2 regions of the Pseudoduganella rhizocola genome follow, and region 2 is predicted to be linked to the other one. Evidence: predicted binding sites of a transcription regulator. Region 2 holds the regulator's gene; the other holds the start of a gene.
What was found. The regulator FliA, encoded in region 2, starts transcription of late flagellar genes. The targets are predictions, from matches to a motif close to CTAAAGTTTNNNNNNNNNNNGCCGNTA.

Region 1: the regulator FliA is predicted to act here: its motif matches at 11,120-11,146, upstream of ACJRPG_RS18920 (flagellin N-terminal helical domain-containing protein).

Annotation. Positions count from the first base shown of each region.
Region 1 is NZ_JBJQIK030000009.1:60,934-76,629, reverse strand. Features, by position in the region: gene ACJRPG_RS18975 (cation diffusion facilitator family transporter) at 1-328, shown strand, start outside; gene ACJRPG_RS18970 (RelA/SpoT family protein) at 388-2,634, opposite strand; gene ACJRPG_RS18965 (RidA family protein) at 2,664-3,014, opposite strand; gene ACJRPG_RS18960 (alpha/beta fold hydrolase) at 3,028-3,909, opposite strand; gene ACJRPG_RS18955 (3-hydroxybutyrate dehydrogenase) at 4,004-4,798, shown strand; gene ACJRPG_RS18950 (dicarboxylate/amino acid:cation symporter) at 4,926-6,239, shown strand; gene ACJRPG_RS18945 (CoA transferase subunit B) at 6,302-6,952, opposite strand; gene ACJRPG_RS18940 (CoA transferase subunit A) at 6,965-7,663, opposite strand; gene ACJRPG_RS18935 (LuxR C-terminal-related transcriptional regulator) at 7,784-8,350, shown strand; gene ACJRPG_RS18930 (SDR family oxidoreductase) at 8,437-9,213, opposite strand; gene ACJRPG_RS18925 (electron transfer flavoprotein-ubiquinone oxidoreductase) at 9,404-11,032, shown strand; gene ACJRPG_RS18920 (flagellin N-terminal helical domain-containing protein) at 11,212-12,072, shown strand; gene ACJRPG_RS18915 (hypothetical protein) at 12,181-13,164, shown strand; gene ACJRPG_RS18910 (threonine aldolase family protein) at 13,161-14,309, opposite strand; gene ACJRPG_RS18905 (flagellar biosynthesis protein FlhA) at 14,321-15,696, opposite strand, start outside.
Region 2 is NZ_JBJQIK030000001.1:644,833-660,528, forward strand. Features, by position in the region: gene ACJRPG_RS02975 (glycosyltransferase family 2 protein) at 1-267, opposite strand, end outside; gene ACJRPG_RS02980 (DUF4214 domain-containing protein) at 319-1,389, opposite strand; gene ACJRPG_RS02985 (hypothetical protein) at 1,474-2,355, opposite strand; gene flhB (flagellar biosynthesis protein FlhB) at 2,744-3,898, shown strand; gene flhA (flagellar biosynthesis protein FlhA) at 3,927-6,044, shown strand; gene flhF (flagellar biosynthesis GTPase FlhF) at 6,243-7,679, shown strand; gene ACJRPG_RS03005 (MinD/ParA family ATP-binding protein) at 7,672-8,496, shown strand; gene ACJRPG_RS03010 (RNA polymerase sigma factor FliA) at 8,513-9,244, shown strand; gene ACJRPG_RS03015 (flagellar motor protein) at 9,226-9,975, shown strand; gene motD (flagellar motor protein MotD) at 9,977-10,738, shown strand; gene ACJRPG_RS03025 (flagellar protein FlgN) at 10,808-11,269, opposite strand; gene flgM (flagellar biosynthesis anti-sigma factor FlgM) at 11,277-11,600, opposite strand; gene flgA (flagellar basal body P-ring formation chaperone FlgA) at 11,692-12,375, opposite strand; gene flgB (flagellar basal body rod protein FlgB) at 12,539-12,955, shown strand; gene flgC (flagellar basal body rod protein FlgC) at 12,958-13,362, shown strand; gene ACJRPG_RS03050 (flagellar hook assembly protein FlgD) at 13,365-14,054, shown strand; gene ACJRPG_RS03055 (flagellar hook protein FlgE) at 14,085-15,641, shown strand; gene flgF (flagellar basal-body rod protein FlgF) at 15,662-15,696, shown strand, end outside.

The sequences.
Region 1 (15,696 bases), on a different contig from region 2:
GCTGGTGTCGCTGCTGATCCTGAAGTCCACCATCGGCATTTTGCGCGAATCGAGCCACCATCTGATGGAAGGGGTGCCTTCGCATATCGATTACGCGCAGCTGGGGGCGGATCTCGAAGCTGTGGAGGGTGTGGTGTCGGTCCATGATCTCCACGTGTGGGACATGTCGCCGGGCGAGCCTGCATTGATCGGGCATGTGGAAGTGCCGGACCTGCAGGCCTGGCCGCGCACGCTGAAGGCCATCAGGACGATGCTGCGCGATAAGCATGGCATCGATCACATTACGCTGCAGGCCGAGGTCGCAGGCCGGCAAGGTGCTCCGCAGTAATATTGCTCAGAAATTGGGGACAGACCCGGATTTAAATAATCCGGGTCTGTCCCCAATTATTAGGCGCGGCGGGCTTCGAGGACGCCGCTGACTTCGGAGATGGCGGACAGGGCCTTCTGCAACTGGCTGGTGGAGCCGATTTCCGCCGTGAAGGTCATGCGCGCCTGGCCTTTCGCGCTTTGCGTGTTCACGCCGATCACATTGATCTTCTCGCGCGAGAAGACCTCGGAGATGTCGCGCAGCAGGCCCTGGCGGTCGCCCGCCAGCACGAACATGTCGACCGGGAACACCGTGTCGGTACGCGTGTTGCCCCACTCCGTCACAATCACCCGCTCCGGCGCCTTGGCGCGCATTTCGGCAAAATTCTTGCAGCTCAGGCGGTGGATCGATACGCCCTTGCCGCGCGTGACGAAACCCACAATCGGGTCCGGCGGCGCGGGCTTGCAGCAGCGCGCGAGCTGCGTCATCAGGCCGTCGGTGCCCACCACCAGCACACCCGACTTGGCGCCCTGTTCCGTGCTCGACGCGCGGCTCTTGTTGAGCACCACTGCATCTTCCGGCTCCACTACTTCCACCGGATCGTGCAGCGCCTGCTCTACGTGGCGCAGGCTGAATTCGTCCTTGCCCACGGCGGAGAACAGGTCGTCCACTTTCGAGAAGCCCAGCTTCTGCGCCAGCGATTCAAGGTTGACGGCCGTCTTGCCTTCTCGCTGCAGCGATTTTTCCACCAGCGCGCGGCCGTGCGCCAGCGTTTCCTGCATGTCGATGGCGTTGAACCAGGCGCGCACCTTGGCGCGCGTGCGGTTGCTGACCGTGTATTCGGCACTCAGCCAGTCGCGCGACGGGCCTACCGTGCCGGGCGCGCCCTTGGCGGTGATGATCTCGCAGGTCTGGCCGCTCTTCAGGCGCGTGTTCAGGGGCACCATCACGCCGTCCACGCGCGCGCCGCGGCAGCGATGGCCGACATCGCTGTGCAGGTGGTAGGCGAAGTCGATCGGGGTGGCGCCGACCGGCAGTTCCAGCACGCGGGCCTGCGGCGTCAGCACGAAGATGCGGTCGTCCAGCGAGGCGGACTTGAGCTTTTCCACCCATTCGCGCTGCACGTCTTCCTGGTCCACCACGGCATCGGCCACGTCGGTCTTCCAGGCCAGCAGCTGGCGCAGCCAGGCGATCTTCTCGTCGTATTTCTGGCCCTTGAAGTCCGAGCCGCCCTCTTCCTTGTAGCGCCAGTGCGCAGCCACGCCGTATTCGGCGAAGTTGTGCATTTCCTGGGTGCGGATCTGCACTTCCAGCGGGCGGCCGTCGTCCGCCGTCACCACCGTGTGCAGCGACTGGTAGCCGTTCGGCTTGGGACGCGAAATGTAGTCGTCGAATTCTTTCGGGATCGGGGTCCAGATGTTGTGGACCACGCCGAGCACCGTGTAGCAGGTCTTCACGTCCTTGACGATGACGCGGAAGGCGCGCACGTCATACAGCTCGGTGAAGTCGAGCTCCTTGCCCTTCATCTTGTTCCAGATGCTGTAGATGTGCTTCGGACGCCCGAACACTTCGGCCGCAATGCCGGCGGAAGCCAGCTCGGACTGCAGACGCTCGATGGACGAGGTGACGAAGCTCTCGCGCATCATGCGCTTCTCTTCCAGCATCTTGGCGATGCGCTTGTAGTTCTCCGGCTCGATCATGCGGAAGGACAGGTCTTCCAGCTCCCATTTGATCTGCCAGATACCGAGGCGGTTGGCCAGCGGCGCGTAGAGGTCCAGCGTTTCGCGGCCGTAGGCATGCGTCATCTCGTTGAACAGCTTGGTGTCCGCGAAGTAGCGCAAGGTGGTGCAGCAGGACGCCAGGCGCACCAGCACCACGCGCATGTCCGAGGCCATGGCCAGCAGCATCTTGCGCAGGGTTTCCAGCTGGGCGACGGCCTGCTGCGCCGCGTTCTTGCCGCGCGTGTCGGCATTGGCCGAGGACTGGGTGAGTTCGCGCAGGCGGATCAGCTGGCGCACGCCGCATACCAGGTCGTCGACTTCCTTGCCGAAGCGCTGTTCGATGAACGGCGCCTGCGCCGGTTCGAGCACGGTGAGCTCGAACATCAGGCCCGCAATGCGCGTTTCCACATCGGTGCGCAGGTAGGCCAGCGTGCTGGCCACACCGATGGCAAATTCAAATGCAGGCTGGCCGCTGCTCGCGGTCTTGCCTGCATAGGCTTCGTGCGCTGCATCGAGCGCGCCCTGCATGCGCAGGGCCTCGTCGGCTGAAAGTCCTTGTACCAGCAGCTCCGACGTAGCGCTGTTCAATGCTGCAGTTGAAACCATACGAAACCTTTACAACTAAAAACCGAACCTTAACGCTGTGCTGCCACCACAACCACTTCAACGAGGCAGGCCGGATTGGCCAGCTTGGCTTCCACCGTCGCGCGCGGCGGCGTGTGGCCGTTGGCAACCCATGCGTCCCACACTTCGTTCATGCCGGCGAAATTGGCCATGTCCGAGATATAGATCTGGGTCGACAGGATGCAAGTCTTGTCGCTGCCGGCTTCGGCCAGCAGGCGGTCCACATGGCCCAGCACTTCCGTCATCTGTTCCTGGATGCCGACGCTGGTGTTTTCAGCGATCTGGCCGGCCAGGTAGACGGTGCTGTTGTGGATTGCCACTTCGGACAGGCGTTTGCCCACGTGCAGTCGTTTGATTTCCATATTCTTCTCTTCTTTACTGGTTCAACAAAAAATCGCGCGCAATGGCGATCTGGTTATCGTGCATGAACGTCGGCGCATGGCCGACGCCCGGAATTTCGACCAGCCTGGCTTTCGGCCCGCGCTGGGTCATGGCCAGTGCAGTCTCGCGCGAGAGCAGGTCTGAATGCTCGCCGCGCACCAGCAGGGTCGGGCAGCGGATCGCATCGTATGCGGCCCACAGCATGGCCTGGTCGCGTTCCGCGGATTCCGGGGTGATGCTGCGGAAGGGATGTGCCAACCCCATATCATAATGGCGGCTCCATTGGCCGTCCTTGTCCTGGCGCAGAACGTCGGCGGCCAGCTTGTGCCATTCGGCGTCCGTATGCTCGCCGAAGGGCTTAGAGACTTCGCGCACCCACTGCGCGCCGGCCTCGAAACTGGGGAAGCGCAGCTCCTGGCTCAGGTAGTCGCCGATGCGGCGCAATGCCACGCCATCCAGCGACGGACCGATATCGTTCAGTATCAGGCGTTCAACCGGCGAGTCCGGCAGCGAGGCCAGGCCCATGCCGATCAGCCCCCCCATCGAGGTGCCGAACCAGGACACGGTCTGCTTTTCGCCATCGGCCAGCACACGCGCCAGCAAAGTCACCATATCGCTGACGTATTGCGGAATGCGGTACAGGTCCGGGTTGTGCAGCTTGCCCGAACGGCCGCGGCCCACAACATCGGGACAAACGATACGGTAATCCTTGCACAATGACTGTGCGAGAGCATCGAAATCGTCCGAAACGCGGGTCACGCCATGCACGCACACCAGTACGTCCGGATTGGAAGCATCGCCCCACTCCTTGTACGCCATGTGGTGCAGGCCTGCCATCGACAGGCATTGAACGGATTTTATTTTCGCTTCGGCCATCGCCTGGTCCCTCTGCCATTTGCTTTTCGGGCTACATTTTAACGTGCATTGGATTTAGAATCCTAACAAGCTTACTTTTACCACAGAGGATGAGATGACGAGCACTAACTTACGAGGCAAAACCGCGCTGGTAACGGGGTCGACTTCCGGCATCGGCCTGGGCATTGCGCGCTGCCTCGCGGCCGAGGGCGCCAATATCGTTTTCAACGGCTTCGGCGATGCAAAGGAAATCGAACAGCTGCAGGCCGATGTGGCAAAGGAATTCGGCATCCAGACCGCCTATCACGGCGCGGACATGAGCAAGCCGGCTGAAATCGAAGCAATGATGAAGTTCATCGACGAGAAATTCGGCGGCACCGATGTGCTCATCAATAATGCCGGCATCCAGCACGTGGCGAACGTGGACGAGTTCCCGGTCGAGAAATGGGACGCGATCATCGCCATCAACCTGACCTCCGCCTTCCACACCTCCCGCCTCGCGCTGCCGGGCATGAAGAAGAAAAACTGGGGCCGCATCATCAATATCGCTTCCGCCCATGGCCTGGTCGGCTCGGCGGGCAAGTCGGCCTATGTCGCGGCCAAGCATGGCATCGTGGGCCTGACCAAGGTGAGCGCGCTGGAAACGGCGACCACCGGCGTCACCGTGAACGCCATCTGCCCCGGCTTCGTGCTGACGCCGCTGGTGCAGAAGCAGGTCGACGCGCGCGCGGAAAAGGATGGGCTGAGCAATGAGCAGGCCAAGCACGCGCTGCTGGCCGACAAACAGCCATCCGGCGACTTCGTGACGCCGGAAGAACTGGGCGGCCTGGCCGTCTTCCTGTGCAGCGACGCGGCCAAACAGGTACGCGGCGTGGCGTGGAATGTGGACGGCGGCTGGGTGGCGCAATAAGCCTTATGGCATAAGTAGTAACGCATAGTGGTTTTCCGCATTGCGGTTAACCACAATGCGGATATTCACAATGGCGATATCTCTCATCGCCGCGCATGATGCGGTCATCAAAAGTGGAGACCGCATCATGAAAAAACCCTTCTACAAAATCCTGTACGTGCAGGTGCTGTTCGCGATTGCGCTCGGCGTCCTGCTCGGCATCTACCTGCCGACCGACGCCGTGGCCATGAAGCCGCTCGGCGACGGCTTCATCAAACTCATCAAAATGATCATCGCGCCGGTGATCTTCTGTACCGTGGTGTCGGGCATCGCCGGCATGCAGGACGTGAAGAAAATCGGCCGCGTGGGCGGCAAGGCCCTGCTCTACTTCGAGGTGGTGTCCACCTTCGCGCTGGTGATCGGCCTGTTCGTGGCCAATATCGTGCAGCCGGGCGCCGGTTTCAACGCCGATCCCGCCACGCTGGACACCAAGGCCATCGCGCAATACACCGAGAAGGCCAAGCACCAGTCCACCGTGGACTTCGTGATGAACATCATCCCGAATACCGTGGTCGATGCTTTCGCCAAGGGCGATATCCTGCAGGTGCTGCTGATCTCCGTGCTGTTCGGCTTTGCGCTGTCGCTGCTGGGTGAGCGCGGCAAGCCGATCACGAACCTGATCGACGATGCGGCCCAGGCCATCTTCGGCATGGTCAACATCATCATGAAGCTGGCCCCGATCGGCGCGTTCGGCGCGATGGCCTTCACCATCGGCAAATACGGCATCGCTTCGCTGCTGCCGCTGGCCAAGCTGATGGGCTCTTTCTACCTGACCTGCTTCCTGTTCGTGTTCATCGTGCTGGGCACCATCGCGAAGGCGACGGGCTTCTCGATCGGCCGCTTCATCCTGTATATCAAGGAAGAACTGCTGATCGTGCTGGGCACCTCGTCCTCCGAAAGCGCCCTGCCTTCGCTGATGCGCAAGCTGGAAAAGCTGGGCGCGCCGAAGTCGGTGGTCGGCCTGGTGGTACCGACGGGCTACTCCTTCAACCTGGACGGCACCAATATCTACATGACGATGGCGGCGCTGTTCGTGGCGCAGGCGACCAATACCGACCTCACGCTGACGCAGGAACTCACCATCCTGGGCGTGGCCATGCTGACGTCGAAAGGCGCTTCCGGCATTACCGGCGCCGGCTTTATCACGCTGGCTGCAACGCTGGCCGTGGTGCCGACCATTCCGGTGGCGGGCATGGCGCTCATTCTCGGCATCGACCGCTTCATGAGCGAATGCCGTGCGCTGACCAACTTCGTGGGTAATGGCGTTGCAGCGATCGTGGTGTCGAAGTGGGAAGGCGAGCTGGATACGGCAACGATGCAGCGCGAGCTGGCGCATCCCTCGCCGGTGGAAGCGGCTACCGGCAGCGCGCCGGAAATCGTGGAGCATGCGCCGGCCAAGTAAGGCTGCGGCGCAAAGCAAAAAGGCACGCCCGAAGCGTGCCTTTTTTTATGGTGCGGCGAAGTTTACAGTGCGCTGAAATCCAGCTCGACGCCGGTAGCGGCGGCGATCTGCTCCTTCGTTACACCCGGCGCCAGCTCGGTGACTTTCAGGCCTTTGTCAGTCACTTCCATCACACCGAGGTCGGTGATGATCAGGTCCACCACGCCCACGCCGGTCAGCGGCAGGTCGCATTTCTTCAGCAGCTTGTGCGAGGTGCTGCCGTCCTTGGCGGTGGCCACGTGCTCCATCAGCACCACCACCTTCTTCACGCCGGCCACCAGGTCCATTGCGCCGCCCATGCCCTTCACCATCTTCCCGGGGATCATCCAGTTCGCCAGGTCGCCCTTTTCGGAGACCTGCATCGCGCCCAGGATGGCGAGGTTGATCTTGCCGCCGCGGATCATGCCGAAGGAATCGGCGGAGCTGAAGTAGGCGGCGCCCGGCAGCGCCGTCACGGTCTGCTTGCCGGCGTTGATCAGGTCTGCATCCACTTCATCGTCGGTCGGGAAAGGACCGATGCCCAGCAGGCCGTTTTCGGACTGCAGGAACACTTCGATATCGGAAGGAACATAGTTGGCCACCAGCGTAGGCAGGCCGATGCCCAGGTTTACATAGAAGCCGTCCTGCAGTTCTTTCGCTGCGCGCGCGGCCATTTCATCACGAGTCCATGCCATGATTGTGTCTCCTCAGTTCGAACGCACGGTGCGCTGTTCGATGCGTTTTTCCGGCGTTGCGTTGAGCACGATGCGGTGCACGAAGATGCCCGGCGTATGCACTTCATCCGGATCGATCTCGCCGATTTCCACCAGCTGCTCCACTTCCACCACGGTGATCTTGCCGGAGGCCGCCACGTTCGGGTTGAAGTTGCGCGCGGTCTTGCGGTAGACCAGGTTGCCGGCCTTGTCGGCCTTCCAGGCCTTGACCAGGGCTACATCGGCCACCAGGCTGCGCTCCATCACGTACTGCTCGCCGTCGAATTCGCGGATCTCCTTGCCTTCCGCGACCACGGTGCCCACGCCGGTCTTGGTGAAGAAGGCCGGGATGCCCGCGCCGCCGGCGCGCAGCTTCTCGGCCAGCGTGCCCTGCGGCGTGAATTCCAGTTCCAGCTCGCCGGCCAGGAACTGGCGCGCGAACTCCTTGTTCTCGCCCACGTAGGATGCGATCATCTTCTTGATCTGGCGCGTTTCCAGCAGCTGGCCGAGGCCGAAACCGTCCACGCCCGCGTTGTTGGAGATGGCCGTCAGCTCTTTCGCGCCAGTGTCGCGCAGGGCTGCAATCAGCGCCTCGGGAATGCCGCACAGGCCGAAACCGCCAACAGCGATGGTCTGTCCGTCCTGGATGATGCCGGCCAGTGCGGCCTTGGCATCAGGGTAGATCTTATTCATGGGTGCCCCCTCTATTTTTTTGATAAGCTTGCTCTGTAGTACAGATCGCGACTCAGAATAGAATACGCGAGTCAAAAGCACAATACCGTAGAACTACCGCACAAACCGAAACGGAAACTGATGAACGCGCCTTACGAGATCGACTACGAGACCATTTTCAAGTATGCCCCGGTCGGCATGTGCATCTCGCTCAACCGCATTATCCAGTCCTCCAACGACGCGCTGACGTCCATGTTCGGCTACGGGCATGGGGAGCTGGACGGGCAATCGTTCCAGGTGCTGTATCCCACGGTGGACGAATTCCTGCGCACCGGCGACCGCATCATTCCCATCATGAACGCCAGGGGGCGCTATTCGGACGAGCGCATCATGCGGCGCAAGAACGGCGAGCTGTTCTGGTGCCACGTGACGGGGCGCGCGCTGGACCCGCAGCAGCCGCTGGGCGCGGGCGTGTGGACCTTCGAAGATGTGAGCGAAAAACGCCCGGTCTCGGCCGAACTGACGCCGCGCGAGCGCGAGATCGCGGCCTTCCTCGTCGAAGGCAAGACCAGCAAGCTGATCGCGCGCGAAACCGGCCTCAGCCCGCGCACGGTCGAGATGCACCGCGCCAAGCTGATGCGCAAATTCGGCGCCTCCACCTCTTCCGAGCTGGTCCACAAACTGATGGGCGTTACCGCCAAACCATGACACCGTGGGGTCAGGCGGGGCCGCCGAGGCACCTGTGTCAGCATGACAGGCGGTGCCTGACCCCATGGTGTCATGTTGCTCAGTGGCTATTGGGCGGTCATGCCGTCGTCGGCGGAGATGATGGCGCCGTTGATGAAGTGGGCTTCGTCGCCGGCCAGCAGCAACAGCAGGCCGTCGAGATCTTCCGGTTTGCCGGGGCGCTTGCGCGGCAGCATTTCGGCCAGGCGCTGGCCCTGCTCGCTGGCGAAGTAGTCCTCGTTGATCTCGGTCAGGATGTAGCCGGGACAGATGGCATTCGTATTGATGTTGTACTTGCCCCACTCCACCGCCATCGCCTTCGTCATGTGGATCACGCCGGCCTTGCTCATGCAATACACGCCGATCTGCGGCAGCACGCGCTGCCCCGCCACCGAGGCGATATTGATGATGCGGTGCTGCTTTTTCGGGTCGCCCTTGGCGCGCGCAATCATGCGCTTGGCCGCTTCCTGCGCCACGAAGAAGGCGCCGCGCAGGTTGGTGTCCATCACGAAGTTGTAGTCTTCCGGACTGACGTCCAGCAGCCTTTGCGTGGTCGATACGCCGGAGTTGTTGACCAGGATGTCGATCGGCCCCGCCTCCGTTTCGGCATGGGCGATCGCCGACTTGATGCTGGCGTAGTCCGTCACGTCCAGCGCCACCACGTGGGCCGCGCCGCCGTCGGCCTCGATCTCCGCCCTCAACTCCTTCAGCCGCTCGGTGCGGCGCGAGGCCAGCACCACCTGGGCGCCGGCGCCCGCCAGCACCTTGGCAAACCGCGCGCCCAGCCCGCTCGACGCACCGGTAATCAACGCGATCTTGCCTTCAAAATTCACTTCGATGCCCACGGCATTCCTCCTCTGTGTTCTGCACCCACATCATTACACAAAATGCCAGTATTAGACGGGAACATCTAATACAATGGCGCCGACATTGCGTTCATGCGAAAAAAGAAGCACACTCGTGCTAATTTGCTTTTTCAATATTCCTATAAAAAACATGACAAACCTCATCGAACAATACGGCCCACGCGAAGCGATGGAATATGACGTGGTCATCGTCGGCGGCGGCCCTGCCGGCCTGTCGGCGGCGATCCGCATCAAGCAGCTGGCCCAGGAGAAGGGCCAGGACGTGTCCGTCGTCGTGCTGGAGAAAGGCGGCGAACTGGGCGCCCATATCCTGTCCGGCGCCGTGATGGATCCGCGCGCCCTGACCGAACTGATTCCGGACTGGAAGGAAAAAGGCGCCCCGCTGAATACGCCGGTCACGGAAGACCGCATGCTGTTCCTGACCGAGGGCAAGGCGCTCAAGACCCCGAACTTCATGCTGCCGCAGTGCTTCCAGAATCACGGCAATTACGTAGTGTCGCTGGGTAATGTGGTGCGCTGGCTGGGCCAGCAGGCCGAGGCGCTGGGCGTGGAAATCTTCCCCGGCTTCCCTGCCGCCGAGATCCTGTACAACGATGATGGCTCGGTCAAGGGCGTGGCCACCGGCAATATGGGCGTGAAGCGGGACGGCGAGCCGGGCCCGGATTTCCAGCTCGGCATGGAGCTGCACGGCAAATACACGCTGTTCGCCGAAGGCGCACGCGGCCACCTCGGCAAGCAGCTGATGGCCAAATTCGACCTGAACAAGGGCAAGGACCCGCAGGCCTACGGCATCGGCATCAAGGAGCTGTGGGAAATCGATCCGGCCAAGCACAAGCCCGGCCTCGTGATCCACACCGCGGGCTGGCCGCTGGCCAGCGATACCTACGGCGGCTCCTTCCTCTATCACCTGGAGAACAACCAGGTGGTGGTGGGCTTCATCGTCGGCCTGAATTACGAAAATCCCTACCTGTCGCCTTACGAGGAATTCCAGCGCTATAAGACGCACCCGGAAATCCGCCACTTCTTCGAAGGCGGCAAGCGTATTTCCTATGGCGCGCGGGCGATCACGGCCGGCGGCCTGCAGTCGCTGCCGAAACTGGTGTTCCCGGGCGGGGCCCTGGTCGGCTGCGATGCCGGCTTCCTGAACATGAGCCGCATCAAGGGCAGCCACGCGGCCATCAAGTCCGGCATGCTGGCCGCCGAGGCCCTGTTCGACGCGCTGGGCGCCGGCCGCCAGCACGACGAACTGGCCGCCTACCCCGCCGCTTTCGAGCAGTCCTGGCTGCACGAGGAACTGCATGTGGCGCGCAATGTGAAGCAGTACCTGAGCAAGGGCCTGTATATGGGTTCGCTGCTGACCGGCATCGACCAGATCCTGTTCCGCGGCAAGGCGCCATGGACTCTGCACCACAGCCATGCCGACCATGAATGCCTGAAGCCGGCCGCCAACTACGCGCCGATCGCCTATCCGAAACCGGACGGCAAGCTGACTTTCGACAAGCTGTCCTCGGTCTTCATTTCGAATACCAACCACGCCGAAGACCAGCCGATCCACCTGACCCTGAAGAACCCGGCGGTGCCGGTGGATGTCAACCTGGCAAAATACGCGGGCCCGGAGCAGCGCTACTGCCCGGCCGGCGTCTACGAGTTCGTGCGCACGGACGAAGGCCAGGACCGGCTGCAGATCAATGCCCAGAATTGTGTGCATTGCAAGACTTGCGATATCAAGGATCCGACCCAGAATATTGTGTGGGTCACGCCGGAAGGCGGCGGCGGGCCGAACTATCCGAACATGTAAGCAGTAACAATATAACAACAGCGCAGCGCCCCGGCCTGCGCTGTTTTTTTATGTGCAAAAAAAATTTCAAAAATTTCCGCGTGGAATTTAATGTATGCTCGTAAACGGTCGTCTTGTACTTCTGAGAGCGCAGAGCGACTGCTGCTCTGGACTTGAACCCACCCCAACAGGAGTTTCTCATGCTGAGCCTTCACACTAATGCAGCGGCACTGTCCGCACAAAACGCGATCTCCAAGACCCAACAGAATCTGTCGATGTCGATGACGCGCCTGTCCACCGGCTACCGCGTCAATTCGGCAATGGACGACGCTGCCGGCCTGCAGATTGCAACCCGTCTGAAAGCGCAGACCAGCGGTATGGCTACCGCAGCGCGTAACACCCAGAACTCGATCTCCCTGCTGCAAACCGCTGAAGGTTCCTTCGACGAAGTGAACAACATGCTGGTGCGTATGAAGGATCTGGCAACCCAGTCCGCCGACGCTTCCTCGACCGACGACGACCGCGTTGCTCTGCAAGCTGAATACGATGCACTGGGCCTGGAACTGGCCAACATCATGAAAAACACCACCTTCGGCGGCCAGATCCTGCTGGAAGGCGGTACCGTTGCTGCTTCGATGGACTTCCAGATCGGTGCAAGCTCGGCTGAAAAAATGACGATCGACCTGTCGGCCGACATGACCCAGCTGACCGCAACCGACCTGACCGCTGTGACCTCGAACTACACCGCCGCTGCAACCGGCGCTGAAGTGACCACCCAGGGCGCGGCTTCCACCATCATCGACGTGATCAACACCGCTATCGACTCCGTCGGTAAAGTGCGTTCCGCACTGGGTGCTGCTGCTAACCGTCTGGACCACGTTGCCACCAACCTGGCCAACGTTTCGACCAACACCAAGAACGCAACCGGCCGTATCATGGACGTGGACTTCGCTTCGGAATCCGCAGCGATGACCTCGAACCAGATGCTGCTGCAAGCTGGTACCGCAATGCTGAAACAGTCGAACAGCCAGTCCTCGCTGGTTCTGTCCCTGCTGCAATAATAAGCGCAGACGAACCCCAGGCGCCCCCAGTGCCTGGCGGTTCCGGACAAGGAGCCAACCGGACGCCCGGTTGGCTTTTTTCGTTTGGACGCATGATATAGTGGCTATATGGCAATTGACCGTGTTCCGCCGTTAAATTCGGCGCTGACCATTCCGGAACGTGTCGCCCGCGAACAGCCGGGCCACGCGCAGCCGATCCCATCGGTCGCCCAGCCACATGACAGCACTCCCGAATTCGCCCTGCATTCCGGGCTGCCGGCCTCGGTCGGCGCCCTGCTCGATGCCGTCGACGGCGCCACCAAGGGCCAGCAGGCGGCCACGGCCGCCGCGGCCGGCCTGGCCGCGCGCCTGCTGTCCGGCGAGGAGCCGGCCGGCTCCATGGCCGCCAACCAGATTTTCCTGACGCGCCAGCTGGTCTGGCATCCGCCCGACACCAGCATCATGGCCGCGTCCTGGATGGTCATGGTGCGCACCTACAGCGAACAGCGCGCCGCGCTGCAGCGCCAGGCCAGCGGCCGCCAGGTGCCGGCCAGCCTGCTGATGGCCGACCCGGCCCACGCCGTCATGCTGCGCGACGGCGGCCGCCCGGCGCCGCAGCTGACGCAGGAGGTGGATGCCTGGCGCTTCGCCGTCTACGCCTGGGGCGCCGAGAAGCTGGTGCTGCGCGTGGTGGCGCGCGATCCGGGCCAGGAAGATGGCCCGAACCGCCAGCGCCGCCGCCCGCGCATCGCGCTGCGGCTGGAACTGAACCTGCCGGAATTCGGCAAGATCGTGATCCAGATGGAGCCCGCCGAAAACGGCGTGGCGCTCGAGATCGGCGCGGCCCAGGGCGCCGCCATGCAGCATGTGCGCGACATGCTGCCGAAAATCGCCTCGATGGTCAGCCGCTGCGGCGTGCAGATCGTGCGCGCGCGCCTGATGCGCGAACTGTCGCCGGTGAACGCCATCGACAACCAGCCCACCCGCAGCCAGGTCAACCTGCTGTCGCCGGCCATCTTCAAGGCGATGGCCGAAGTGGCGGTGCTGATGTCGCAGCCGCTGCCGCCGGATGAGCTGTTCTTCGAGCCTTCCGGCCAGGCCCGCGCCGGCTAGCCGGCGAACGCCGCCCGCAGGCTTGCGGTATCGCGGCGCAGCAGCGTTTCATTGAACCAGAGTTCAACCTTGCCGTCCTTCGGCGCGCGCAGGCGGACCTGCGCCTGCGCCAAGCGCGCTTCCAGTCCCGCCAGGCGTTCCGGCGCAATTTCCAGCACGGCGATATTGCTGCCCTGCTCCACCCGCTGCACGCGGAAGCCGGGCGTGGCCTCCAGCGCCGCCAGCAGCTGGTCGCCCGCGGCGCGCACGGCGGCCCAGCGCTGCTCCACGCCATCCAGCGCGGCCAGGGCCGGCAATGCCGCTTCCCAGCCGTTGTAGATGCTGGCGCCGAACTGGTGGCGCAATGCCCGCGCCTTCGCCATCATGGGCTTGCTGCCGGACAGCACGCCGCCGAAAGGCGCGTTCAGGTATTTGTACAGCGACACATAGACCGTGTCGAAAGGCGCGCAGTAGCCCTGCACCGTGAAGCCGGGCATGCCCGACATCAGCAGCAGGCGGGCGCCGTCCAGGTGCATGGGAATGCCTTTGGCACGCGCCAGCTGCGCGATCGCGGCCACCAGCGGCGGCGCCAGCGTGGCGCCCTGGGCGCGGCGCACCGGGCTTTCCAGCGCAATGGCGCCGACCTTGATCGGGTATGGGCCACTCTCGGCGCGCTCGATGGCGGCGGCCGTTTCGGCCAGCGTGGGCGCGGCGCGGCCCGGCGCCAGCGGCACCAGGTTGATGCCGCTCAGGTTGGTAACAGCATTCGATTCGTCGCGGTAGAGATGGCTTTCCTGCTGCACCAGCGCGTGGCGCGCTTCGCCGCACAGCAGGCGCACGGCAATGTGGTTGGCCAGCGTGCCGGTGGGCAGGAAGACCGTGTCCTCCTTGCCCAGCAGGGCCGAGAACTTCGCTTCCAGTTCCGCCACCGCGCCGCCGGACAGGTAGCTGTCGCTGACTTTCTCGCGCCCGGCCAGCAGGGCCTGCAACTGGGCGGCGTAGCCCGCGGGGCTGCGCGGCAGCGAGTCGCCGGTGAACAGGACCAGCTGGTCCGTATTCGCTGCCGGAAGCGCGCCGGGCTGGCCGGCGGCCTGCGCGGCGGCGGGCACGCCGAGCACCGCCAGCGGCAAGGAAGATCCCAGGAACTGGCGGCGGTTCAGCGTCATGGTGTTTTCCTTTATCCGACGGTGCCGATGATGCTGACTTCGCGGTTTTCCGGCACTTCGTTATACGAGAGCACATGCAGGCCCGGCGCGAACAGGCGCGCGTAGCGCGCCAGCAGCGGACGGATCTGCGGCAGCACCAGCAGCAGCGGCGGCGTGGCCTGCTGCTTCATCTGTTCGCGCGCCACCGGCATATTGACCTGCAGCTGCGACAGCAGGTGCGGGTCGATCGGGTAGTTGTCCAGCACCACCTTGCCGCTCTGGCGCGCCTGGTTCAGGGAACCGAGCAGCATGTTTTCCAGTTCGCCGCCCAGGTTGAAGGCCAGCATTTCGGTCTTCTGGCCGAACAGGCCGGCCACGATCTGGCGCCGCAGCGCGCAGCGCACTTCGGCCGCCAGCAGGATGGGATCCTTGGTGGTTTCCGAGCTGTCCAGCAAGGTGGTGGCGATCGGCACGATGTCCTTCAGCGACACGTTTTCCGCCAGCAGCGCGCGGAACACGCGCAGCATCTGGGTATGGGTCAGCGCCTTGTCCAGCGCACCGCCCAGCTTGGGCGACAGCGCCGTCAGGCGTTCGATGATGGCCGATACGTCCTCATGGCGGAACAGCTCGGGCAGGTATTCGCGGATCAGTTTCGACACGTGGGTGGCGATGGCGCTCGGGGCCTCCACCACCTGGTAGCCGAGGCCCAGGGCCTGGGCCTTGTCCTTGGGATCGATCCAGGTCACGGGCATGCCGTAGGCGGGCTCGATGCCGGGGATGCCGTCGACCTGGCCGTAGGTATTGCCGGAAGCGATGGCCATCAGGCGGTCGGGGAACACTTCGGCCTGCGCCACCACGGCGCCGCTCAGCACCACCGAATACTGCGAAGGCTTCAGGCCCAGGTCGTCGCGCACGCCGATCGGCGGCAGCACGATGCCCATGGATTCGGACAGGCTCTGGCGCACGCCGCGCACCCGCTTGGTCAGCAGCTCGCCGTGCGCCTTGTCGATCATGCCCACCAGCTTGTAGCCCAGCAGCACCTGCATCGGCTGCACCATGGGCAGGTTCTGCCACTCCAGCTCCGGCGTCTTCTGGTCGCTGAGGGCGGCCTCGATGGCGGCCAGGTTGCTATTGTCCGGCACCCGCGCCTGGCGCTGCTGCATGCGCCAGCCGACAAAGGCGATCACGCCGGCAAAGATCAGGAACACCTGCCACGGCATGCCCGGCACCAGGCCGAGGATGACCATGACGGCCGCCGCGCTGAACAGCACGTTCGGCGAGGCCAGCAGCTGGCTGCCGACCTGCTGTTCGAAGTCGCCCGAGTCGCTGACGCGGGTCACGATGATGGCGGCCGCGGCCGACAGCAGCAGCGCCGGGATCTGGGCCACCAGACCGTCGCCGATGGTCA
Region 2 (15,696 bases):
GCCGTCGCGCAGCCAGTGCTGCAGCAGCTGGTCCTGCAGCATGGGGTTTTCGGCGTCGGCCTGCCAGGCGGCTTGCCAGGCGCGCGACGCGAGTTCGGGTTTGGCCGTCTGCAGGATATGGGCCCGCAAAATGGCCGGAATACTTTTCAGGGGATAGCGGCGGCACACATACTCGGCCCCGATCAGGGCGTCGGCGTAATGGCCGGCCTGATAGGCTTCAAGTGCGCGCGCAAGAATTGCGTCGTCCCGCTTGCGGGGCGAACACAAAGATAGAAAAAAGGGGGCAGGGCCCCCTTTCAGATGCTGCATGTAGAACCTTTAAACGATGCCGTCTACGATGGTGATGTTGGTGCCCACGATCGTTGCTTCGCCGTTTTCTGCGTGGTTAGCCGCTGCTTCAGCAAATGCTGCTGCAACCTGAGCACGGGTTGCGCCGTGTTCGAGGCTGTTCACCCAGAATGCTGCACCGTCGGTGTCGCCGGCGCGGCCCAGTGCGTGGGTGTACAGGTTGGCCACGAAGTCAGCGTTGCTGATGCTGTCGTCGGTGTATTCCGCTGCTTTCAGGAAGCCGTCGGCAATCGCGGTCAGCGAGGTGCCGTGGTTCGCCAGGTTGAACCAGTATTCCAGACCGCCGAAGTCCGCATCGCGGCCCAGCAGTGCTTCGTACAGGTGGGCAACAGCTGCCTCTTTCTCGTTCGCCGCGAACACCAGTGCCTTGTAGTTGTCCAGCTGGACGTACTGCACCTTGGTCACGTCGATGTCCTGGCCGTTGGTGGCGTGCGAAATCACGGCATGGCCGTCTTCCACGGTCACGGTGTAGTCGGTGTCGGCACCGGTCAGCTGAACGATGGTGTGGCCGCCGCCTTCAACGGTGCTGTCACCCTGGGCTGCAACCACGGTGTCGTAGCCATGGCCGGCAACGATGGTGTCGCCGTTATTGGCGGTCACGTGGGTGTTTTTCGCGTCAACGATGGTGATCTTGTCCGCTTGTGCGGTGGTTACGATCACGCGCTGCACGCCGGTGCTGCCTGCGCCTTGCGGTGCGCTTGGGTTAGGCTCGCCTACAGCAATGCCGCTCACCACGGTGTCGTTCGGGTTGCCGACCACCAGATTGGCCGAACCGCTGCCGCCCAGGATGATGGTGCTGGTGTTGCCGGTGATGGTCAGTGCGGTGTCGCTCGCGGCGACGTTCACGAAGCCGAGTTCAGTGTCGGCAGCGAAGGTCACTTTGCCGTCGGTTGCGATCGTCGGATTGTTGTCGATCTTGATGGCCGGATCGCCAACGGTCGACGTCAGCGCCAGGATATTGGCGATGGTTTTTTCGGTGAATACCGCAGTCGACGTGGAGCGCAGGGCGGACGTGACTGTTGAGGTGTCGGAATCGTACATTATTACCCCTTTCTAGTTTCAAAAAGCCGGAGCCGCAATGAGCCGCGCCCCGGCGCCTTACACAGGTGCAGCTTTCTTGCCCTGCTACTTCTTGCCCCGCGTCTTGCCCTTCGCTTTCGCGGGGGCTTTGCCGGGGGCTTTGAAAACGGTGGTGCGCGGCGATGGATCCCAGGCGGTGGGCACGGCGCCGGTGGCCGGCAGCGCGCGCAGGCGCAGCGCCGTCAGGTGTTCCAGGCCGCTCGGTCCTGCCAGCGTCATGCCGGTGATGACGGGCATGTCGTAGCCGCCGGAGAAGTGCGCCATGCCTTCCAGCTGGTATTTGCCCGCATTCGGGCCGACCAGGGAAAAGGTCACTTCGGTAATGCGGCGCGCCTTGCCGCGCGTGCCGACGAATTTGCCGGTCTGCACGATCGGCGATTTGCCGGCGTTTTCCACGCTGATGCTATAGGCCAGGTCCACGCCTTCGGGCTTGTCAGGCCACATGACCTGGAAGCCTTCGACGCGGCGGCTGGTGGCCGGGTCGCCCAGCGTGCTGCCTTCTGCCGCAACCAGGTCGCCGCTCACTTCCACATGGCCGATGATGGAGATGCCGTGCGGGCCGATCTTGATCGGTACGCGGGCCGCGGCCGGTGCTGCCGTGGGAGCGGGCGTTGGCGCAGGCATCGCTGCCGCTGCCGGCGCAGCCGCCGTTGCGGCCGGTGCCGGCAGGGCGGTGCCGAGGGCAATCTGGTCCAGGCGCAGCGCAGGAATAGGGTCGCCGGCCTTGGCCACGTAGGCGCTCACCAGCAGCTCCACTGAGCCGCCGGTAACGGATACGACGATGCAGTCGGCTGCGGAGCGCAGCACGGCGCCATGGGTGCCGGGCGTGGCCAGCTGTTCCAGCTTGCCATCGTGCACGGGGCTACCTGGCGCGCGGCCAATACCGATAGGGGCCAGCCCGTTGCCGGGGTGGCGCAGTATATACATGCCCGGCCGGAGTATTACGGTCGAACTACTAATTTGTGACATTTTGTGAGTTTTGGCTACGCTGTTTATTTAAAGCTCAGCGATTAAATAATTCATTGTTTTTCTTTAGGCAACAGACTGAACTGTAGCATGCCACCCAGCTAACAGGCAACGTCGGCAAGGTGTTAAGTTTTCGTTTTTTTGTAATCGTGTCGCCTATGAGTCATTAATTTCAAAACTGAAAGTTAAATATGCGTATTGACAAGTATTTTTTTAATAACTGAACTATTACAATTGGTGAGAATTACTGAGTGGAAATCTTGAATAGCTAAGGAAAGCTCCTTCTTCTCGCGGGATGCCGTGGGACCGGCTGGCCTGACAATGTCTGCTACATCAACAGGAGTGGCAGATGGCCGACGACAGCGACGCAGAAAAGACAGAAGCCGCGTCACCGAGGCGCCTCGAGCAGGCGCGTGAGGAAGGCGACGTTCCCCGAAGCCGGGAAGTTGCGACGTTTACCGTGCTGATGGCTGCGGGCGCCGGCCTGTGGATGACCGGTTCCGGCCTGGTGCGCCAGCTGAGCGCCACCGTCGTGTCCGGCCTCTCGCTCACCCGCGAGCAGGTGTTCCAGCCCGATGTGCTGATCCACCGCATCCTGATGGACCTGGTGCAGGTGCTGATCGCCTGCCTGCCGCTGGGCGTGGCGGTGATGGTGGTGGCGCTGGCTTCGCCGCTGCTGGTGGGCGGCTGGCTGTTCAGCTCCAAGGCCATTACCCCCAATTTCGGCAAGCTGAACCCGATCAACGGCATCAGCAACCTGTTTTCCAAGAATTCCCTGGTCGAACTGATCAAGGCTATCGCCAAGACGGTAGTGGTGGCGGCGGTCGCCTATATGGTTTTCCTGCGCTACAAGAACGCCATTTTCGGCCTCGCCAATGAACCTCCGCGCGAGGCTTTTGCGCATTTGCTGGACATGATGGCCATGAGCTTCCTGTTCCTGGTGGGTTCGCTGGGCTTTATCGCCGCCATCGATGCGCCGTACCAGATGTGGCATTACGCGAACAAGCTGAAGATGACGCGCCAGGAGCTGATCCAGGAATCCAAGGAATCGGACGGCAATCCCCAGATCAAGGGCAAGATCCGCCAGATGCAGCGCGAGATGGCGAAGCGCCGCATGATGGCCGACGTGCCGACCGCCGACGTGGTGGTGACGAACCCGACCCACTACGCGGTGGCGCTGAAATATGCGGAAGGCTCGCGCGGCGCACCGAAAGTGGTGGCCAAGGGTACCGACGAAGTGGCGGCCAAGATCCGCGAACTGGCGAAAGAACACAAGGTGGCCATCCTGGAAGCGCCGGCCCTGGCCCGTGCACTGCACAAGCACACCGAGATCGGCGACGAGATTCCGTCGCGCCTGTACGCGGCCGTGGCCGAGGTGCTGGCCTATGTCTACCAGCTGCGCGCCTACCGTCCGGGCGGCCACTATCCGGACCGTCCGACCAGGCTCGACGTGCCGGCCGATATGGACCCGAACAATCCGGCTTCGCAACAGCCGAAACACTGATAACAAAAGACTCAAGGGAAGCTGAATCATGAACAGCCTGAAAATGCCGGCATGGATGCCAAATATGAGTGGAGCGGCGGGCCGCAGCCTGGCGGCGCCTGTCCTCATCATCATGCTGCTGGCGATGATGATCCTGCCGCTGCCGGCCTTCGTGCTGGACCTGTTCTTCAGCTTCAACATCGCGCTGTCCATCGTGGTGCTGCTCACCAGCCTGTACACCGTGAAGCCGCTGGACTTCATGGCTTTCCCTACCGTGCTGCTGCTGTCCACCATGCTGCGCCTGGCGCTGAACGTGGCCTCCACCCGCGTGGTGCTGACCGAGGGCCACACCGGCCCGGATGCCGCCGGCAAGGTGATCGAGGCCTTCGGCCACTTCCTGATCGGCGGTAACTACACGGTCGGTATCGTGGTCTTCATCATCCTCACCATTATCAACTTCGTGGTCGTGACCAAGGGCGCGGGCCGTATCGCCGAGGTGGGCGCACGCTTCGCCCTGGACGCGATGCCGGGCAAGCAGATGGCGATCGACGCCGACCTGAATGCCGGCCTGATCGGCGAAGCGGATGCGCGCAAGCGCCGCAACGAGGTGTCGCAGGAAGCCGAGTTCTACGGCGCCATGGACGGCGCCTCCAAATACGTGCGCGGCGACGCGGTGGCGGGCATTCTCGTTACCGTCATCAATATCGTGGGCGGCCTGCTGGTGGGCCTGATCCAGCACGATATGCCGTTCGCGGAAGCGATCAAGAACTACACGCTGCTGGCCATCGGTGACGGCCTGGTGGCGCAGATCCCATCGCTGGTGATTTCGATTGCGGCCGGTATCGTGGTGTCGCGCGTGGCTTCCGATTCGGACATCGGCACCCAGGTGATCGGCCAGCTGTTCGAGAAGCCGCAGGTCATGTACATCACGGCCGGCATCATCGGCGGCATGGGCCTGATTCCGGGCATGCCGAACCTGGTCTTCCTGCTGCTGGGCGGCGGCATGGCCGGTATCGGCTACCTGATGTCCAAGCGTATCAAGGAGAAGGAAGAACTGGCGGCTTCGCCGCAAGGCCAGGCGGCTGCCGCGGCCGCCGCCGGCGGCGCCGCGGCGCCGGCGGAGTCGGAAGAGGCCACCTGGCAGGACGTGATGGCCGTCGATACCCTGGGCCTGGAAGTGGGCTACCGCCTGATTCCGCTGGTCGACAAAACGCAGAGCGGTGAACTGCTCAAGCGCATCAAGGGCATCCGCAAGAAATTCGCGCAGGAAGTGGGCTTCCTGGCGCCGCCGGTGCATATCCGCGACAACCTGGAACTCAAACCGTCGGCCTACCGCATCACGCTGAAAGGCGTGGAAGTGGGCGCAGGCGAGGCCTTCAACGGCCAGTTCCTGGCCATCAATCCGGGTATGGCCAGCGGCACACTGCCGGGCCTGGCGACCACCGATCCCGCCTTCGGCCTGCCGGCCGTGTGGATCGACGCCGGCATGCGCGACCAGGCGCAGGGCATGGGCTATACGGTGGTGGACGCGGGGACCGTGGTGGCCACCCACCTGAACCACCTGATCACCACCCACGCGTCCGAGCTGCTGGGCCGGGGCGAAGTGCAGGCCCTGCTGGACCACCTGGGCAAGGAATCGCCGAAGCTGGTGGAAGACCTGGTGCCGAAGATGATTTCCCTGTCGGCACTGCAAAAGGTGCTGCAGAACCTGCTGTCGGAAGGCGTGCATATCCGCGACATGCGCTCCATCATCGAGTCGCTGGCCGAGCATACGGCACACACGCAGGACCCGAACGAGCTGACGGCGCTGGTGCGCGTGGCGCTGGGCCGGGCCATCGTGCAGCAGCTGTTCCCCGGCAGCGGCGAGCTGTCGGTGATGACGCTGGACAACCGCCTGGAACGCCTGCTGATGCAGGCGCTGCAGACCAGCGGCGGCGAGGGCATCGAGCCGGGCCTGGCGGACAGCATCGCGCAGCAGGCCCAGCAGGCCGCCGCGCAGCAGGAAGCGCTGGGCGTCACGCCGGTGCTGCTGGTGCCGGGGCCGCTGCGCGCCTTGCTGTCGCGCTTCCTGCGCCGCGCGCTGCCGCAGCTCAAGGTACTGTCGCATAACGAAATCCCGGAGACCAAGACCATCCGCGTCACCGCGCTGGTCGGCAACCCGGCCTAAGCCGCCGCAACAGCCGAGCCCGTGTCCACCCTGGGGTCTGACCCCAAGGTGGACACGGGCTCGGCCATTTGGGGCGGCGAAAGGGCCAATGGGGAAAAGCAGGGGGTTTACCGGCCTGTTCCTTAGATGATTTCTCCTGTGCATCGTCAATAATTTCACCATCAGAGTGAAACCGCGTCCAGAACAGGAGCAGCAGCAATGAACGTCAAAAAATTTACCGCGCCCACGTCGCGTGAGGCGCTGCGCAAAGTGCGCGAAGCCCTCGGCCCGGATGCGGTGATCTTGTCGAACCGTCCAATGGATGGCGTGGTGGAAATCCTCGCGCTGGCCAATGACGATGCTGCGTCGCTGGCCAGCCCGGCCGCCGACTCGCCCATGGCCGCACCGCAGCCGCAGCTGGACCTGGACGACACCCCGGTGGCGGCGTCCGCCACCCGCGCCAGCATCACCCAGGCCTATGACGAAGCGATGGCCGCGCGCCTGAATGCGCCGCTGAATATCCCGCAACTGGCCCCGCTGCCGCGTCCGGCCCCGGCCGCGCCGGCCCGCGCCGTGGCCCCGGCCCGTCCCGCCGCGCCGCGCGTGGCCACCCCGGTGCCGCCCGCAATGGACATGGACCGCATCTCGGCCATGGTGACGGAAGCCGTGAACGCCGCCAAGGTCAATGCCGCTGCCGAAATGAGCACCATGATGAGCGAGCTGCGCGCCATGCGCGGCATGATGGAAAGCCAGCTGGCCGAGCTGTCCTGGGGTTCCACCCAGCAGCGCGAACCGAACAAGACCGCCGCGCTGCGCGAAATGCTGGCCGCCGGCTTCTCCGCCACCCTGTCGCGCTACCTGCTGGACAAGATGCCGCAGGGCCGCAGCGCCGCCGAAAGCCGCGACTGGATCCGCACCGTGCTGACCCGCAACCTGAGCGCCCTCGGCAACGAAGATGCGCTGCTGGAGCAGGGCGGCGTATTCGCCCTGGTCGGCCCCACCGGCGTCGGCAAGACCACCAGCACCGCCAAGCTGGCCGCGCGCTGCGTGATGCGCCACGGTCCGGAAAAGCTGGCCCTGATCACCACTGACGCCTACCGTATCGGCGCCCACGAACAGCTGCGCATCTACGGCAAGATCCTGGGCGTGATGGTGCACTCGGTGAAGGACGAAGCCGACCTGCGCATCGCCCTGAAGGAACTGAAGAACAAGCACACCGTGCTGATCGACACCGTCGGCGTGTCCCAGCGCGACCAGATGGTGACGGAGCAGGTGGCCATGCTGCAGGGCGCGGATGCCGACGTGCAGCGCATCCTGTGCCTGAACGCCACCGCCACCCAGGAAACCCTGAACGAAGTGGTGCGCGCCTACCAGGGCAGCGGCCTGGCCGGCTGCATCATGACCAAGCTGGACGAAGCCGCCTCCATCGGCAACGTGCTGGACGTGGTGATCCGCCAGAAGCTGCAGCTGTACTATGTGTCCAACGGCCAGCGCGTGCCGGAAGACCTGCACCTGGCCAAGCCGGCCGAGCTGATCGAGCGCGCCTTCAGCCTGAAGCAGGGCGCCGCCGCCACCCAATACGCCGATTCCGAACTGCCGCTGCTGATGGCAGCCGCAGGCAACGACGCCATGCTGCGCGAGGTTCACCTTGGCTAATTTTAATTTCGACCAGGCCGAAGGCCTGCGCCGGATGCTGGCCGGCCCACGGCCACGCATCGTCACCTTCCTCTCCGCCACCCCGCAGGACGACAAGGGTTCCATGCTGGTGAACCTGGGCGCCACGCTGGCCCGGGCCGGCAACGACGTGGTGCTGGTGGATGCCTGTGCCAGCGCGCACGGCGTCGCGTCCCGCCTCGGCGCGGACAATGGCGCCAGCCTGCTGAACGTGGCGCGCCAGCAGTGCGCGCTGAACGAAGTGATGTATGAAGTGCCGCAGGGCTTCAATGTGGTGTCCATGACGCGCGGCGAACTGCGCCACGGCCAGGAAGAGTGCCGCCGCCTGGCCAAGGCCTTCGATGCGCTGGCCAGCCAGGCCGGAATCGTGATCGTGGACGGCGAGTTCGATGGCGAAGCCTTCCCGGTGCCGGTGATGGCCAGCTCGGACATCGTGGTGCAGGTGTCGAACAGCGCCACTTCCATCAAGAATGCTTATATGATGATCAAGCGGCTGAGCCAGGAACTGGGCCGCCGTCCGTTCGGAATTGTTGTTACCGGGGCATCGGAGGCCGAAGCCCGTGTGGTTTACGATAATATGGCGCAAGCGGCAAGCCGCTACCTGGCCGTGAACCTGGTTTCCATGGGTTCCGTGCCGGCCGACGAGTATCTGCACCGCGCCGCGCGCCTGGGCCGCGCCGTAGTCGATGCTTTCCCGCTGGCCGGCGCTTCGGTAGCCTTCCGCCAACTGGCCGGGCGCCTGGCGCTGGCCGGCTCGCCGTCACATTTTGCAGGGAGTGGCAACCATTTTAGCGCCTGAGAAAAACTAGAACTTTATGTACACGGTCAAAGGGAAAGTGGACAAGGATTCCTTGCTGACGGAGCATATGCCGTTGGTCAAGCGCCTGGCCCACCACATGAAGGCCAAGCTGCCGCCCAGTGTGGAAGTGGATGACCTGGTACAAGCGGGGATGATCGGCCTGCTCGACGCCATCAACCGCTATGAAGAAACCCACGGCGCCCAGTTTGAAACCTATGCGGTGATGCGCATCCGCGGCGCCATGCTCGACGAGCTGCGCAGCAGCGACTGGATGCCGCGTTCCATGCGCCAGGACATGCGCAAGATCGAGAACGCCATGGCCCAGCTGCAGCAGCGCCTGGGCCGTCCGCCCAGCGAATCGGAAGTGGCCAAGTCGCTCAAGCTCTCGCTGTCCGACTACCAGGAAATGCTGTCCGAAGGCGGCGGCCACCAGCTGGTGTACTACGAAGATTTCCATACCGATGACGGCAACGACAGCTTCCTCGACCGCTATGCGCAGGACGACGAGGCCGACCCGCTGCGCGCGCTGCTGGACACCGACTTCCGCCAGGCCGTGATCGACGCCATCGACGCCTTGCCGCCGCGCGAGAAAATGCTGATGGGCCTGTACTACGAAGAAGAACTGAACCTCAAGGAAATCGGCGCCGTCATGGGCGTTTCCGAATCGCGGGTATCGCAGCTGCACACGCAGGCGGTGGCCCGTTTGCGTGCATCGTTAAGGGAGCAGGCGTGGACTGGGCCAGCTTAATCGGGCTGGCCATCGCGCTGGCCGGCCTGCTGGTGGGCCAGGCGCTGGAAGGCGGCAAGCTCGATTCCCTGGTCCAGCCGGCCGCCTTCGCCATCGTGGTGGTGGGCACCTTCGGCGCCGTCATGCTGCAGACCCGGCCCGCGACCCTGCGCCGCGGCGTGCGCATGCTGGCCTGGATCTTCCGTCCGCCGGCCGACACCCGCGCCGCGCTGGCGCGCGACATCGCGGCCTGGAACCAGACCGTGCGGCGCGAAGGCCCGCTGGCGCTGGAGCGCCATATGCACGACAGCAAGGACTACTTCACGGCCAAGGGCCTGCGCATGATCGTGGACGGCATCCAGCCGGACAAGATGCGCCAGCTGCTCGATACCGAAATCACCGCCTTCGAAACCTCGGAGCGCCAGGCCGTGCGCATGTGGGAATCGGCCGCCGGCTACTCGCCCACCATCGGCATCCTGGGCGCGGTGCTGGGCCTGATCCACGTGATGGAGAACCTGTCCGACCCGAGCAAGCTGGGGCCGGGCATTGCGGTGGCTTTCGTGTCCACGATCTACGGCGTGGGCCTGGCCAACCTGCTGTTCTACCCGATCGCCAACAAGCTCAAGAATATCGTCACCCAGCAGGTGCACCAGATGGATATTGCGGCCGCCGTGTTCCACGATATCTCCACCGGCGACCTGTCGCGCGTGATGGACGAACGCATCGCCACGCTGCTGCGGGAGCACCACTGAGATGGCCACCTATCGGCGCGCGCGCAGGAAGTTCGACGACGAGCCGGAGAACCATGAACGCTGGCTGATTTCCTATGCCGACTTCATCACGCTGCTGTTCGCCTTCTTCGTGGTGATGTATTCGATTTCTTCCGTCAATGTAGGCAAGTACCGCGTGTTTTCCGACGCGCTGGGCGATGCCTTCGGCGGCCAGGGCGCCGCGCGGCCGCCGAATACCGAAGTGCAGAACATTCCGATTCCCAACCCGGCGCTGAAGCGCCGCAACGAGGCCATGAAGCGCGAGAAGGCGCAGCTGACCAAGCTGGCGCAGGACCTGCTGTCCACCATGGCGCCGCTGGTCAAGGAGGGCAAGGTGCGCGTCACCCAGGACAGCCGCGGCGTGAGCGTGGAGATCAATGCCAGCGTGCTGTTCGATCCGGCCGATGCGCGGCTCACCGGCGAATCGCGCGAGGCGCTGCAGGCGGTGGCGGGTTTGCTGAAGGATGATCCGCATGCGGTGCAGGTGGAAGGGCATACGGACAACCAGCCGGTGCGCACCGCCTTTGCGTCGAACTGGGAGCTGTCGGCGGTGCGGGCGGCGACCGTGGTGCGCCTGTTCATCGATGCCGGCGTGGCGCCGCAGCGGCTGACGGCGGTAGGCCATGCGGCCAACAATCCCGTGGCGCCGAACGACACGCCGGAAAACCGCGCGCGCAACAGGCGCGTGGCGATCACCATCCTGTCGAAAATTCCCGACGTCGTCACCGAAATTCCAACCCGCTAGAAAATTGGGGACAGACCCGGATTATACGATTCGTATAATCCGGGTCTGTCCCCAATTTTTCCAAATTTTTTATCCGGCGATGAAGCCGCGGCGCGGGCCGGGGCCGCTGGTGTGGCCGCTGGGGCCGTAGACGGGCGCCGCCGCGGGACGCAGCGCCTGCAGCGCGCCTTGCGTATTGCCCAGCTGGCGGTTGATCAGCATGCCGTTCAGGCGGTTCAGTTCCTTGGCTTCGCGCGTCTGCGCCAGCAGCGCTTCCCACTGCGCGCTGTCCTCGGCGCTGCCGCAGGCGGCCAGCCAGGCTTCCATGCCGGCTTCTTCCGCATCGTAGCCGGCCGCCTTCAGCAGGCGGTGGCGCTGCGCAGCCAGCAAACTCATTTCATTGACCAGGGCCGTCTTGCGCGGCGTTACCTCGCTCAGGCTGTCAATGTCCGCTGCCACCAGATGCTGCTGCTCCTGCTCCAGTACGTCGACCAGTGCCGTAATCAGCGCCTGCTCGGAAGCCAGGCTGTTCATGGGGGAAGCGGTTTGCATGCTTTACCTATCGTTTGCGGGAGTGCAGCAGGTCCTTGACTGTTTCCAGCAGGCCGTCCGCCACTTTCTCCGAGTTGACCTGGAATTGGCCATCCGCGATCGCCAGCTTGATGCGTTCGACCTTTTTGGTGTCGAAGACCGCACCTGCGCCGGCCGTACCGCTGGCCGCCATCGCCTGCCCCTGTGGGGACAGGCGCACGCTGTCGGTACTTGCCTGGGTCTGCGCTGCCGTCGCCGCGGCCTTTTCGGCAGTGCGCGCACTGCTGGCCGTGTTGTTCGGCGCGGACGCTGGCAAGCCGTTCGTGCTCTTCAATGAATCGTTGATTTTCACAGCTGTTCCTCGTCTGGTTGGAGTACTTTACCCCGGTATACGAGTCTTATAACGGCAGGGGCGCTGGAAACTTTAGCGCGGCAGCCGGTTATCAGAACGCCACCTCGACCAGACCTCCTGCCTTGGCAATGCCGGATACCTGCTGGCCGGCGGCCGTGCGCACCTGCACTACCTGTCCTTCCGCCGCATTGCCGGTGGCCTTGCCTTCGGAAGAAATACTGAATCCGGCTCCGGCCGCCACCAGGCGCACCAGTTGTCCGTTCTGCACCACCTGCTTGCTGCGCAGATTGTCCAGCCGCAGCGGCATGCCGGCGGCCAGGGAAATATTGCTGCTGCGGCCGACGACCTGGGCCTTGTCGGTAACGATGCTCGAAGGCAAGGTTGTCAGGTCCGCCTGCAGGGTTACCAGCTGGCTTTCCTGGATGGGCTGGCCCTGGGCCAGCGGCACGCCGGCGGCAATATAGCTGCCCAATACCGAGACATTGGCCTGAATATATACCGTCCATGTGGACGGCGACGCACACCTGACGCCGACCGAGGTCTTGCCCCAGGCGCGGGCGCCCGGCATCAGGAAGGCCTCCGGCGCGGCGCAGGGCCCGAGGGCGGTGCGGCTGTCGATGGCGCCCACCGTGACCTTGACCTTGCCCGGCAGGCCGGCCGCCTGCACTTCCAGGAACTGTTCCACCGTCTGGCGCAGCTGGGCGGCATCGGTGCGGCCGTTGGCGAGCGCGGCGGAACTGAGCAGCAGGGCGGTAATCAGGATGGGCAGTTTCATGGCGCGGGCACGGAACAATAAGGAATGCTGCCATCTTAGCGGCGTCGCGGCCGGGCGAAGCCATGAATAAGGCGGAAAAGCGGGGCCTTATCGGCGGATCGTTTGCGCCATGCCCTCCGTATGATCGAGGCTGTCACTACCAGAAGATGCAAGTGGAGCCGCCATGTTAGGGAAACTCGACGATTTTTTGCGATTCAATGAAACCGCGCTGAGCCTGCGCTCGCAGCGGCAGACCGTGATCGCCTCGAATATCGCGAATGCGGATACGCCCGGCTACAAGGCGCGCGATATCGACTTCAGCGCCGCGCTGAGCTCGGCCATGAGCAATACCAATAAGGATCCGCTGAAAACCACGGCGGGCAAACATTACCCGGCCCCTCCGCAAGACGGCAAGAGGCTGCCCGACGGCACGCCGCTGCTGTACCGCGGCATCGTGCAGGGCTCGGTCGACGGCAATACCGTCGACATGGATGTGGAACGCAACCAGTTCGCCGACAACGCGCTGCGCTATGAAGCAGGCGTTACCCTGATCAATTCGCAGATCAAGGGCCTGCTGGCGGCAATTCAGGGAGGCCAGTAATCATGTCGCTGTTCAGTATTTTTAATGTTTCCGGTTCGGCCATGAGCGCCCAGGCCCAGCGCCTGAACGTGGTGGCCTCGAACCTGGCCAATGCCGATTCGGCCACCAGCGCCAACGGCACCGCCTACCGCGCCAAGCAGGTGGTGTTCGAGGCCACGCCGAGCGCGAACAATTCCTCCACCGGCGTCAAGGTGCAGCAGGTCATCGAAGACCCGTCGCCGCTGAAGCAGGTGTACGACCCGAAGAATCCGCTGGCTGACGAGAAGGGTTATGTGAGCATGCCCAATGTGAATGTGGTGGACGAGATGGTGAATATGCTGTCCGCCTCGCGCTCCTACCAGACCAATGTGGAAACCATGAATGCAGCCAAATCGCTGCTGCTGAAAACCCTCACCATCGGACAATAATTATGGCCGTCGCTACCAACAACAACGTCAACGGCCCGTCGCAGGCCCTGCTGAATGCCGTCAACCCGACCGGCCCCTCGACCAGCAGCCAGATTTCGGCGGAACAGGACAAGTTCATGACGCTGCTGATCACGCAACTGAAGAATCAGGACCCGCTGAACCCGCTGGACAATGCCCAGGTCACGAGCCAGCTGGCCCAGCTGAACACCGTGACCGGCATTAACAAGCTGAACGACACGCTGGAGTCGCTGAAGACCGATTACCAGGCCTCGGCCAATATCGCGGCCACCAACCTGATCGGCCACGGCGTGCTGGTGCCGGGCAATGGCCTGCAGGTCACGGAAGGCAAGGCCCTGCTCGGCATCGAACTGGCTTCGCATGCCGACGACGTGCAAATCGAGATCAAGAGCAAGGGCGGCACCGTGCTGCACACCATCAGCCTGCAGGATGTGGATGCCGGCACCGTGCCCCTGGTCTGGGACGGCAAGCTGAAGGACGGCACCACGGTGGCGGACGGTACTTACACCATCAGCGTCGAGGGCCTGGCCGGCGGCAAGTCGATGGGCGATGACCTGATTCGCGGCCTGACTTTCGGCACCGTGGCCAGCATGTCCACCGGCGCCGGCGGCGTCAAACTCAACGTTCCATCGGTCGGCCAGATCACGATGGACGACATCAAACAAGTTCTGTAATTTTCCAAGCCCACAGATAGGGGAAAAACCATGTTCCAACAAGGTCTCAGCGGCCTGAACGCCGCCACCAAATCGCTCGACGTCATCGGCAACAATATCGCCAACGCCAGCACCGTGGGCTTCAAGAGCTCCGAAGCCCAGTTTGCCGACCTGTATGCCAATTCGCTGAACGGCATCAGCGGCAACAATGCCGGTATCGGCGTCAGCGTCGCGCGCCTGGCCCAGCAGTTCACCCAGGGTAATATCGAGACCACCAACAACCCGCTGGATATCTCCATCAACGGCGGCGGCTTCTTCCGCACCGTGGTGGGCGGCGCCGTGCAGTACACCCGTAACGGCCAGTTCCTGCTGGACAAGACCGGCACCCTGGTCAATGCCCAGGGCGCGCAAGTGACCGGCTACCTGGCCAACAAGGACGGAGTGATCCTGTCCGGAGCGCCGGTGCCGATCAAGATCGACACGGCCGACCTGCCGCCGGTGCAGACCACCACCGCCAACTTCAAGCTGAACCTGAGCTCGAACGAGACCGTGCCGAAGACCATTCCCTTCGACGCCCAGGATCCGACCTCCTACAACAAGCAGACCGTGCTGCCGGTGTACGACTCGCTGGGCAATGAGCACGTGATGTCCATGTACTACGTGAAGACCGCCGGCGGCAGCTGGGATGTGTATGCCGGCAATGACGGCATCCAGATCGACGCCAAGGCCGTGATGCAGTCGGTGCTGAGCGATCCGGCCACGGTGGCGGCACGCGCCGCCTACCAGGCCGCCGTCACCGCTACGGCGCCGCCATCCACCCCGGCCGACATTGTCGCGGCCCAGCAGGTTTACTCGGCGGCGGCGGGCGCTGCCGTGACCGCGGCGGCAACGGCAGCCGGCGCCAACGCGGCCCAGCTGGCCCAGATCGCCCGTGTCTATGACTCGGTCGGCGGCACCGACGTGGGCGCCGTCGCCGGCAACAACCCGGACAAGATCGACGCCGCCCTGCAGGCCGCCGTCAACGTGCCGGCCACCAAGGTCGGCACTCTGGTCTTCGACAAGAACGGCGGCCTGGATGCCGCCGCGATGCTGGCGCTGACCCCATCGCAGAGCCTGCCCTTCACCATCAACCTGCCCATCTTCCCGGACAACGGCGCCCAGCTGACCTTGCCGGTTGCCGCCAACTTCGTCGGCACCACGCAATACGGCTCGGCCACCAGCGAGAAGGAATCGATCCAGGACGGCTACTCCTCCGGCAGCCTGACCCGCTTCGCGGCCGATGCGAACGGCGTGATCATCGGGCAGTACAGCAATGGCAAATCGCGTCCGCTGGCCCAGCTGGTGCTGGCCGACTTCGCCAGCGTGGACGGCCTGACGCCGCTGGGCAACAATGCCTGGGCCGAAAGCTCGGCCTCCGGCGTGCCCCAGGTGGGCGTGCCGGGCGAGGGCGGCATGGGTCTGCTGCGCTCGTCGTCGGTGGAAGCGTCCAACGTGGACCTGACCGAGCAGCTGGTCGATATGATCACCGCGCAGCGCGTCTACCAGGCCAATGCGCAGACCATCAAGACCGAGGACTCGGTGCTGCAGACCCTGGTCAACCTGCGTTAAACCTGATTCGGGTGTAAGCCATGGACAAGCTCATCTATACCGCCATGACTGGCGC